DNA from 3 places in the Streptomyces sp. NPDC048277 genome. Region 2 is predicted to be linked to each of the others. Evidence: riboswitches for the same ligand, from Rfam matches in the RefSeq annotation. Region 2 holds a riboswitch; each other region holds the start of a gene.
What was found. A riboswitch is a leader RNA that binds a small molecule or an ion and turns the genes downstream of it on or off. The one in region 2 is predicted to bind cyclic di-AMP.

Region 1 (3,267 bases), on a different contig from region 2:
TTGCCCTCGAACTCGTACTTGCCGTCCTTGTAGAACTCGGACGCGGCGACGTCGAGCGCGAGCGCGATCTGCTCACCCGGGACGTAACCGGCCTGCTTCACGGCCTCCAGGATGAGGTCGAGCGCGGCGCGGTTGGACTCCAGGTTCGGGGCGAAGCCGCCCTCGTCACCGAGGCCGGTGGACAGGCCCTTGGCCTTCAGGACCTTCTTGAGGGTGTGGTAGACCTCGGCACCCCAGCGCAGCGCCTCGGAGAAGGACTCCGCGCCGATCGGGGCGATCATGAACTCCTGGATGTCGACGTTGGAGTCCGCGTGCGAGCCGCCGTTGAGGATGTTCATCATCGGAACGGGCAGCAGGTGCGCGTTCGGGCCACCGAGGTAGCGGAACAGCGGCAGGTCGGACGCCTCGGAGGCGGCGTGCGCGACGGCGAGGGAGACACCGAGGATGGCGTTGGCGCCCAGCGAGCCCTTGTTGTCGGTGGCGTCCAGGTCGAACATGGCCTGGTCGATCAGGCGCTGCTCGGTGGCGTCGTAGCCGACCAGCTCCGGGCCGATCTGCTCGATCACGGCGAGGACGGCCTTCTCGACGCCCTTGCCCAGGTAGCGGTTGGGGTCACCGTCACGGAGCTCGATGGCCTCGAAGGCGCCGGTGGAGGCGCCGGACGGAACGGCGGCACGACCCGTGCTGCCGTCGTCGAGGCCGACCTCGACCTCGACCGTGGGGTTGCCTCGGGAGTCCAGGATTTCCCGGGCTACGACGACGTCGATGGACGGCACGAGCATCTCCTTCTTGGGATGTGACGCTGGTCGTGCGGGGCGCACGTGAGCCTTGTCGGCCCTTGCTCAGCCTTGCGACTAGAGCCTAACCGTCCCGGGGCCGTCGGCCGTCGACCGACCGTCCCGTGGACAAGGACTGACGGTATCTATTGTTCACGCTCGGAACAAAGGGGGGCCGGATGAAGAACGGGAGAAGAACGGGCCAAAGAGAAACCCCGCTCCGGTGCGTACGGGGGAAAACGCACCGGAGCGGGGGTCTGTGGGGGACGGGGGTGACCCTCACGCGGTCTCCACTATGGGGACCACGGCTGTGTGGGGGCTGTGGTTCAGCTGAGTCTTACTTCAGGTGCAGCTGCTGGCCCGGGTAGATGAAGTCGGCATCGGCGACGATGTCCTTGTTCAGCTTGAACAGCGCCTGCCAGCCGCCCTTGACCTTGTGCTTCTCGGCGATCGAGCTGAGGGTGTCACCCTTGACGACCTTGTACTCGCCGTCGCCCTTCTTGACCTTCTTGCCGGTCGGGGTGGTGACGGTCTTCTTGGCGGCCGGACGCTCGGCGGAGCGGGAGGCGGCCTGGGTGTCGGCCGAGCGGGTACCGGTGCTGCTGCTCGACGAGCCGGCGGAGCTGGAGCCGCTGCCGGTGTAGGCGGCGCCGGACAGGCCCGTGCCGCAGACCGGCCAGGCACCCTTGCCCTGCGCGGCGAGGACCTTCTCGGCTATCTGGATCTGCTGCGCCTTGGTGGCCTGGTTGGCCTGCGGGGCGTAGGCGGTGCCGCCGTACGCGGCCCAGGTGGAGGCGGAGAACTGGAGACCGCCGTAGTAGCCGTTGCCGGTATTGATGGACCAGTTGCCGCCGGACTCGCACTTGGCGACCGTGTCCCACTCGGAGGCGGTGGCGGCGGAGGCGCTGCCGGCCGCCATGAGCGGGGCGGCGACGGCGACACCGGTGACACCGGCGACAGCGATGGCGCGGACGGCCTTGGACGGACGACGGTGCTTGCCCTTGCCGGAGAACAGCATGGAGGATCCCCTCACCGACGCCTGCGAGGTGAGCTGTCGGGTTCGGGCCGGTTGAGTTGCCCGGCCGCACACCTGTCCATCGGTGCGCGGCTTCACCCCAAGCCGGTTCCGGCGGCCTTTCGGCCGTGAGGCCCCTGAGGGCTCAACTACCGGACCCGGCACTTACCTTGGGTCCCCCGCTCCTGCCTACGGCGCATGACGCGACGACTGTTCCCGGGTGGCCGCTGGCAGGACTCGGCGTTGCGACGGCCGGGGCTCGCGGTGACGAGCGGCCTCGACCGTAAACAGGCGATCCGGTGAATTTCAAAGATGATCAGGGCTTCTGAGACTCATCCCACACTTTCACCAAACCGGACATTTGGCTTTCAAGTGGGGCACCAACTCCCGCTACTTTTCGCCCGATTCGCTGCCGAGTTTCAGGGTCTGACCGGGGGTGATGTTGTTCGGGTCGGTACCGATGTCCGCCTTGTTCGCGGCATAGAGCGCACGCCATCCGCCGTCGAGGCCAAGGGAGTCGGCGATGGAGGCGAGGGTGTCACCGTCCCGGACGGTGTAGGTGCCGGCATCCCGGGAGGCGTGACGGCCGGAGGATGCGGCACTCTGACCGTTTGTCACGCTTTCGTCCGCCGAGCCGCCGCGGTGCTTGCCACCGCTGGTGACGGCACCCGTGTCGACCAGACTCCAAGAACCCTCGGCCTGGCCGGAATTATCCGAGTTGTCGGTTTCGGGTACGACGGGACTCTCACCGGCCTTCGAGGCGCCGGAGTCGGAAGATCCCGACTTATCCGTCTTGGCGGATTTGCTGGGAGTGTCCGCCTTGGAGTCGGTGCTCGCGCTCGCGCTGGGGGCGGGAGTGGCGGAACTGTCCCCGGAGTCCGCGGCGCCCGAGGAGGAGCCGGAATCAGAGGCGGAGGACGAAGAGGACGAATTCGAGAGCCCTGAAGACGAGTCCGACGAGTCGGAGGAACCGGATGAATCATCCGATCCGTCGACGCCCGTGTCGACGTTCACCGAGGCGTCGTCCGACGAGAGCCCGGCGAGCAGGGCGCAGGTCCGCCAGGGCTTGGTGCCCTGGTCGGCGAGGATCTTCTCGGCGACCGAGATCTGCTGCGAACGGCTCGCCTGGTCGGGCGTGGTGGCGAACTCCGAGCCGCCGTACTTGTCCCAGTCCTGCTGGGACATCTGTAGACCGCCGTAGTAGCCGTTGCCGGTGTCGGCGCTCCAGGAGCCGCCACTCTCACAGTTGGCCACCTTGTCCCACGTGGTGCCGTCGGCCGCGTTGGCGCTCGCCGCGCCGAGCAGCGGGATGGCGATGGCCGAGCCGGTCACGCCGGCCGCGACGAGGAGGGCCGGAGCCTGGCGGGGGCGACGATGACGGCCGTTCCCGGAGAGCATGCGGAAACCTTTCGAGCGACAGCGATGACCGGTGCGGCGGGTCCCGCAGGGCCCCGCACTGATGGGTGAACGTATAGG
Region 2 (3,267 bases):
GGCCAGGTCCAGGACCAGCAGCGCCACCGTCACCGTGCGCAGCACACCGCGGTCGTCGTCGTTCCACAGGTAGAGCCGCGCACTGTCGGCCGCCAGCAGCTTCGCCCCGGCGAGCGCGGAGATCGCGAGCGCGCCACCCGCGATCCACTGGTCGCCGGGCCCCTCGGCGACCTGCCGCCAGTCGAACCGGGGCACGGCGAGCCCGTAGAACGCCAGCCCCAGCCAGAACAGCACCAGCGACAGATGCGCGAGCCACGCCGTGGTCAGAGCCGCCGCCAGCACCGCGCCCAGCACGGTGAGCCCCTGCGTGGCCACGCAGCCCAGGAATACCGCCCCCGGCATCCGCTCCTTCCAGTGCCGTACGACGAGGACGAGCAACGGCGGCCACAGCACCGTCGACAGCGCCAGCAGGGCCTCGGCGAGGGTCTGCCGGCCGAGCAGCGAGAACCGCGTCCCCAGCACCGTCGTAGCCGCTACGGCGGTGAGCGCGCCCGGTGTCCTCGCCTCCGTCACCCAGCGCCGCCGGTCGAGTGCCAACCGTGCGACGAAGTCCGCGGCCAGCCCGATCCAGGCCGCGCAGGCCAGCACCAGCATGACCCGGGACAGGATCTCCGCCCCCGCCAGATGCAGCGCCACGGACACGATCCCGGTGGCCATCACGGCGGCCCCGGCCGCCGGCTCACGCTGGGCCCACCAGACGCGGAGGGGTGAAATGCCGGACATGTTCCCGATGCTAAGGAGCGCGGACCGGGGTGCGGGCGGGGCACGCGCGCGTGGAGCACGAAAACCGCGCGGGCGCGGGATGGGGGCGGGGGCGCTCACATCCTCAGTGCGCGCCCCCGCCCGGTACCTCAAGCAGACGGGACAGGCTCAGGCCGGTCGCACCACACTGTGGATGATCGACTCGCCCCCGTAGTAGATCGACTCCTCCCGGACGTACGCGCCGGGCTTCGGGGCGTGGATCATCATGCCGTTGCCGATGTAGATACCGACGTGGCTGACGTCGTCGTAGAAGAAGACCAGGTCGCCGGGCTGGGCGTCGGCGAGGGAGACGGTGGTGCCGGCGTTCACCTGGTCGTACGTGGTGCGCGGCAGGGAGACACCCGCGGCCTTCCAGGCGGCCTGGGAGAGGCCGGAGCAGTCGTAGGAGCCGGGGCCGGTCGCACCCCACACGTACGGCTTGCCGATCTGCGCGCGGGCGAAGGCGATCGCCTTGGCGGCCTTCGTGGCGTACGCGGAGGAGGACGAGGAGGACGAGGAGGACGAGGAGCCGCTGGAGGACGACGTCGAGGACGACGACGTGTCCTGCTTGGCGGCGGCCGCGGCCGCCGCCTGCTGCTTCGCGAGTTCCGCCGCCTTGCGGGCCGCCGCCTCCTGCTGCTGCTTCTCGATCTCCGCGAGCCGGGCCTTCTCCTGGGCCGTCAGCTGCGACAGCAGCTCCCGCGCGGAGGCCAGCTTCGTCTGGACGGTGGTCTTGGCGGTCTTGAGTTCGTCCTGCGTCTCGGTGAGCGTCTCGAGGCTCTTGGCGGCCTCCTGCCGCTTCTTCATGGTCGCGGACTGCTGTGTGGCGTAGTCGTCGACCGCGCCCTTCTGGCGCGAGGTCAGCCGGTGCATCAGCTGCGACTGGTCGAAGTAGTCCTGCGGATCGTTCGCGAGCAGGAAGGTCGCCGTCTGGGGGACCTCGGTCCCGGTCCGGTACTGGGCCGCGGCGAACGATCCCAGTTCCTCACGTGCCTTGTTCAGCCGGTCCGTGCGCTTGGCGACGTCGTCCAGCAGGGTGTCGACCTGCTTGCGCTGGGTACCGGTCTTCTCCTTGGCCGCGTCGTACTTCTCGGTCGCCGACTCGGCCTGCCGGTAGAGGGCGTCGACCTTCTTCTCGACCTCCTCCAGGCTCGGCTTGCCGTCCTCGGAGGGCGCGGCGTTGGCCGTCTGGGAGAGCAGGGCCACGGAGGTGAGGGCGGCGGTGGCCAGGGCGGGGGTGCGTATGCCTGCTACGCGCGTTGCTGAGGGACGGGACTTGCGGTGCGACGCCAACGGAGGCGACTCCTTCCATGTTCCGCCTACCGAGTTAGCTGTCGGGTTCGGGCGGGTGCTTCGGAAGGGTTGCCCTACGGTCCGTTCCCCGGTGGGAAGTCGGGACCGATTCACCCCAAGGTCGGTGTGGGTCCCCGGCTCCGGCGGCGCGGCGGCGCACCGGACTCGGCGGAGGCCGTACGGCCCGGCGACGTTCGCCGGTGGGTGTCGTACGGCCTGCCCGGCACGCTAGCCAACTCGTGTGGCCCGTGTGAAGGTTGATGTGCGATATGCCCGATACATTTTCGTGACCTTTGTGTTGCGACCCGATCCGCTCGGTCGATCAAGGAGTATATGGCGCGACTTGTCCGGAATGGTTGAGCGGCCGGTGGCCCGGCGGACGGTTGCGGGGGTGCCCGCGGCGCGTGATCGCCAACCGTGACGGGGTGATTCTGGTGGGTGACCGGAGTGAATTCTCGGGGCGGCGGCCGGTTGTCGGTGGGGCGCCCTAGACTCGGAGAGCGATGAGCAGCCTCTTTGACGACAGCTTCCTGGCGAACCTCCAGCCCCCGCGCGGCCGCGAGGAGGAACCCCCGCCGCCGCCCGAGGACGAGCACGTACCGGAGCCGATTCCGGACGATCTGTTCGGCGGGAAGTTCGACGTGCCCCCGGACCGGGACGCCTACTACCGCGACGGCGCCGCCCGCCCGGCCCTGGACCCGGCCGCGCTCCTGGAGGGGCTCAACGACAACCAGCGGGCGGCCGTCGTGCACGCCGGCTCCCCGCTGCTCATCGTGGCCGGCGCCGGTTCCGGCAAGACGCGCGTGCTCACCCACCGCATCGCCCACCTCCTCGGCGAGCGCCATGTGCACCCGGGCCAGATCCTCGCGATCACCTTCACCAACAAGGCCGCGGGCGAGATGAAGGAGCGCGTCGAGCAGCTCGTCGGCCCGCGCGCGAACGCGATGTGGGTGATGACCTTCCACAGCGCGTGCGTGCGGATCCTGCGCAGGGAGAGCAAGAAGCTCGGCTTCACCTCCTCTTTCTCGATCTACGACGCGGCCGACTCGAAGCGGCTGATGGCCCTGGTCTGCCGCGACCTGGACCTCGACCCGAAGCGCTTCCCGCCGAAGTCCTTCAGCGCCAAGATCAGCAACCTCAAGAACGAGCTGATCGACGAGGAGGACTTCGCCGCCCAGGCGAGCGACGGTTTCGAGAAGACCCTCGCCCAGGCCTACGCGCTCTACCAGTCGC
Region 3 (3,267 bases), 220 kb from region 2:
CACGGTTTGTCGATAGGTCGCTGCCATCACTCAAGTCAGCGTATCCGGTCAGGTTTCGATCACCGATAGCGCCCACGGTTACACCCTGGGCGCTATCGGATCACGACCGGTATGTTTTTGATCAGCCGATACGACCTGACATCCACTGACTTAACAGGAAGTAACGACAGTTGTCCCGAACCGCGACATAAGCCGTGTCCCGAACCAGGGCATACACCGCACCGCGGACCGCTCACACCGCCACACATGACGGCGGACCGCCCGAGGGAGCGCCCGCCCACGGACGACCACCCCTTCTCCGGTCGGCGTCACCTGCCCGGACGTACCTCCTCCGCCGCCCGCCGACGCCGACGGGGACACGCGACACCCATCAATACATCCCTCCCTCACGAGACCGCACACGACGACCTCCACATCCCCTTGACCGACGGAACCTCGCCCTCACGCGCGCGTGGCACCCACTGCCGGACGAGCCCGCACCCTCGCCGCACCGGCCCACCCCCTCCCCCGCCGAGTGACGAGAGCCCGGCGGACGGGAGCACCGCCGTCCAGCGACCGGCGGCACACCCTTGACCCGACGGAGCCGCCGCCTCCTGGGGTGCCTGCGCTTCCTTCCGGATCACGGCCCTCACGCCCGGGCCGCCCAGACTGCCGCCACGGCCCGCCCCACCGGCGACCGCCATGACAACGACCCGCACGACAAAGGAAGTTCCGCCCTCACGTGACCAGGATCACGCACACGCCGGAACTCCCGGCACCCCCTTGCCCCTTGGAACCACCGCCCCCCAGGCGCCTGGTCGACGCGAGTCGATGCCGCACATCGACCTCCCGGCCGCGCTCGACGAGCAGGACCCACTGCCGGCCCACACCCGATCAGGCTCGTCGATTTGCCCGATGGGCCCGAAATTCCGCTAAAACGACAATTCGGGCAATCCGTGAAGTCGCCTGCGGCGCGGGCCCCTTCAGCACCCCCAGGCGGGGTGGTTCACCCGGATGACGGCGGAGCATTTTTGTGTTGAAGTTTCAAAAAACGGATTTCATGAATCCGGCATGTCCCATTTTGCCGTGATTGCGGTTTCGTGAAGTAGGTCACGCGCACCCAAAAGCCGCAGAGCCCGTAAGGCAACCCTTCCTTCCCTTTTCCCGTAGGCCAGTTGAGGCTTGGCAACCGCAAAGGATCAAGCGCCCCATATGCCTCAGATCAAGGTCAATCGGTGTGTTGCGGGAATCAGGTACTTGTTCCGGACATGTGCTCTCGCATACGTTCCGGCTCACCGGGCGGACGCCGAATCCTGCCGCCGCCCGTCGTAACCCATCGACGAGTTCATTTCGTACGGCAGGAGCGGGGGAACCAGGTAAGTCGCCGGACCGGGCGGCCGACGTCACTCACGGACGTCGTTCCGGAACGGCTAGGGGTCAAGTCGCCCCGCCCTCGGGCGGTGCGGCCGGGCACTCCCCGAGCCCGAACCCGACAGCTCACCTCGCAGGCGACGGAGAGGAACTTCGCCATGCCTACTGCCGCTCAGCCCCGTCGCACCCGCATCGCCCGCACACTCACCGCCGTCGGCACCGGCGCCGCCCTGCTCGCCCTCCCGATCATCGGGGCGACCACCGCCGCCGCCACCACCGCCACCTCCACCACGACGCCCTCGAAGACGCTCGCCGGGTACCCGAACAACCTCGACGGCTGGATCCGCGAGTCGCTCGCGATCATGGCCCAGAAGGGCATCCCCGGCTCCTACAACGGCATCCACCGCAACGTGATACGCGAGTCGTCCGGCAACCCTCGGGCCATCAACCTCTGGGACTCCAACGCGGCCAAGGGCATCCCGTCCAAGGGCCTGCTCCAGGTGATCAACCCGACGTTCAACGCCTACCACGTTGCCGGCACGTCGTACGACATCTACGACCCGGTCGCGAACATCACCGCCGCCTGCAACTACGCCGCCCACCGGTACGGCTCGATCGACAACGTCTTCGGCGCGTACTGATCGAGGTTTGAGGAGCCTTCGACGGCTTAATGCCCGCGAATGGCTTCACGGCTTCACGGCGTCATGGCCATACGGCCTTACGGCCTTACGGCCTTACGGAAACAGTCTTTCGAGGACGACGGCGATGCCGTCGTCCTCGTTCGACAAGGTGATCTCGTCGGCCACGGCCTTGAGTTCGGGGTGGGCGTTGGCCATCGCCACCCCGTAGCCCGCCCATTCGAACATGGGAATGTCGTTGGGCATGTCGCCGAAGGCGACGGCCTGTTCGGGGCTCAGCCCCAGATGGTCGGCGGCCAGCGCGAGCCCGGTCGCCTTGGTCACCCCGCACGGCTGGAGCTCCACCGTCCCCGGCCCCGACATGGTGACCGTCGCCAGCGATCCCACCACCGACCGCGCGGTCGTCGCCAGTTCGTCGTCGGACAGGGTGTGGTGGCGCAGCAGCACCTTGCTGATGGGCTCGCACCACAGGTCGTCACGCCGGCCGACGCGCAGCGCGGGCAGCGTGGGGTGGGGCATCAGATAGCCCGGCTCGATGAGCGTGAGCCCGTCGACTCCGTCCTGGTCGACCGCCGCGTACACCTGGCCGACCTCGGCCTCGATCTTGCCGAGCGCGGTCTCCGCCAGTTCCCGGTCCAGGGTGACCGACCACAGCAGCCGGTCCGCGCCGGCGTCGTACACCTGCGCGCCCTGGCCGCAGACCGCGAGTCCCGTGCAGCCGAGGTCGTCGAGGAGCGGGCGCACTCTCGGCGCGGGGCGGCCGGTCACCACGAGGTGCCGGGCGCCGGCCCGGCCGGCCCGCGTGAGCGCGGCGAGCGACCGTTCCGAGAGCGTGTCGTCGCCGCGCAGCAGCGTGCCGTCCAGGTCGGTGGCGATCAGTGAGTACGGGGAGGGTGCGACCATGATCAGAGAATACGGACAGCACGCCGCTGGTACTCACAGTGCGTTTCGGCCTCAAGTGGCGCCCGCCGCTTAGGTGATGGGGGTGTTGTCAGTGGGGCGCGTTACGTTTGCGGTGAGTTGGTTGCACCGATCCGACGGGGGCGGGCGTGGTGACGGACGTGCGGGGAGACTTCCGGGCGCATCTGCTGGAGGCGGCGACCGGTGTGCTGGAGCGGTTCCCGCTGGAGTTGCGGCCCCAGATCTATGCGTTGTCGTTCCATATCTGGCGCGTGGACGACGACTACCGCAGACCGTATGTGGCGATCGGCTACAACACGGAGACCCAGTACGAGGCCGAAAGACGCCTGGCGGACCCGGGCGAGGCTCGCTGGAACTA

Region 1: another riboswitch for cyclic di-AMP. It lies ahead of AB0D85_RS18190 (transglycosylase family protein); the one in region 2 lies ahead of AB0D85_RS01660 (NlpC/P60 family protein).
Region 3: another riboswitch for cyclic di-AMP. It lies ahead of AB0D85_RS00585 (transglycosylase SLT domain-containing protein); the one in region 2 lies ahead of AB0D85_RS01660 (NlpC/P60 family protein).

The regions. Positions count from the first base shown of each region.
Region 1 covers NZ_JBEZLQ010000007.1:229,711-232,977, reverse strand. The annotation lists gene eno (phosphopyruvate hydratase) at 1-782, opposite strand, end outside; gene AB0D85_RS18190 (transglycosylase family protein) at 1,114-1,794, opposite strand; cyclic di-AMP (ydaO/yuaA leader) riboswitch at 1,798-1,998, opposite strand; gene AB0D85_RS18185 (transglycosylase family protein) at 2,182-3,189, opposite strand.
Region 2 covers NZ_JBEZLQ010000001.1:333,095-336,361, forward strand. The annotation lists gene AB0D85_RS01655 (tellurite resistance/C4-dicarboxylate transporter family protein) at 1-723, opposite strand, end outside; gene AB0D85_RS01660 (NlpC/P60 family protein) at 871-2,034, opposite strand; cyclic di-AMP (ydaO/yuaA leader) riboswitch at 2,043-2,215, opposite strand; gene pcrA (DNA helicase PcrA) at 2,538-3,267, shown strand, end outside.
Region 3 covers NZ_JBEZLQ010000001.1:115,881-119,147, reverse strand. The annotation lists cyclic di-AMP (ydaO/yuaA leader) riboswitch at 1,307-1,503, shown strand; gene AB0D85_RS00585 (transglycosylase SLT domain-containing protein) at 1,509-1,991, shown strand; gene AB0D85_RS00580 (Cof-type HAD-IIB family hydrolase) at 2,085-2,891, opposite strand; gene AB0D85_RS00575 (hypothetical protein) at 3,038-3,267, shown strand, end outside.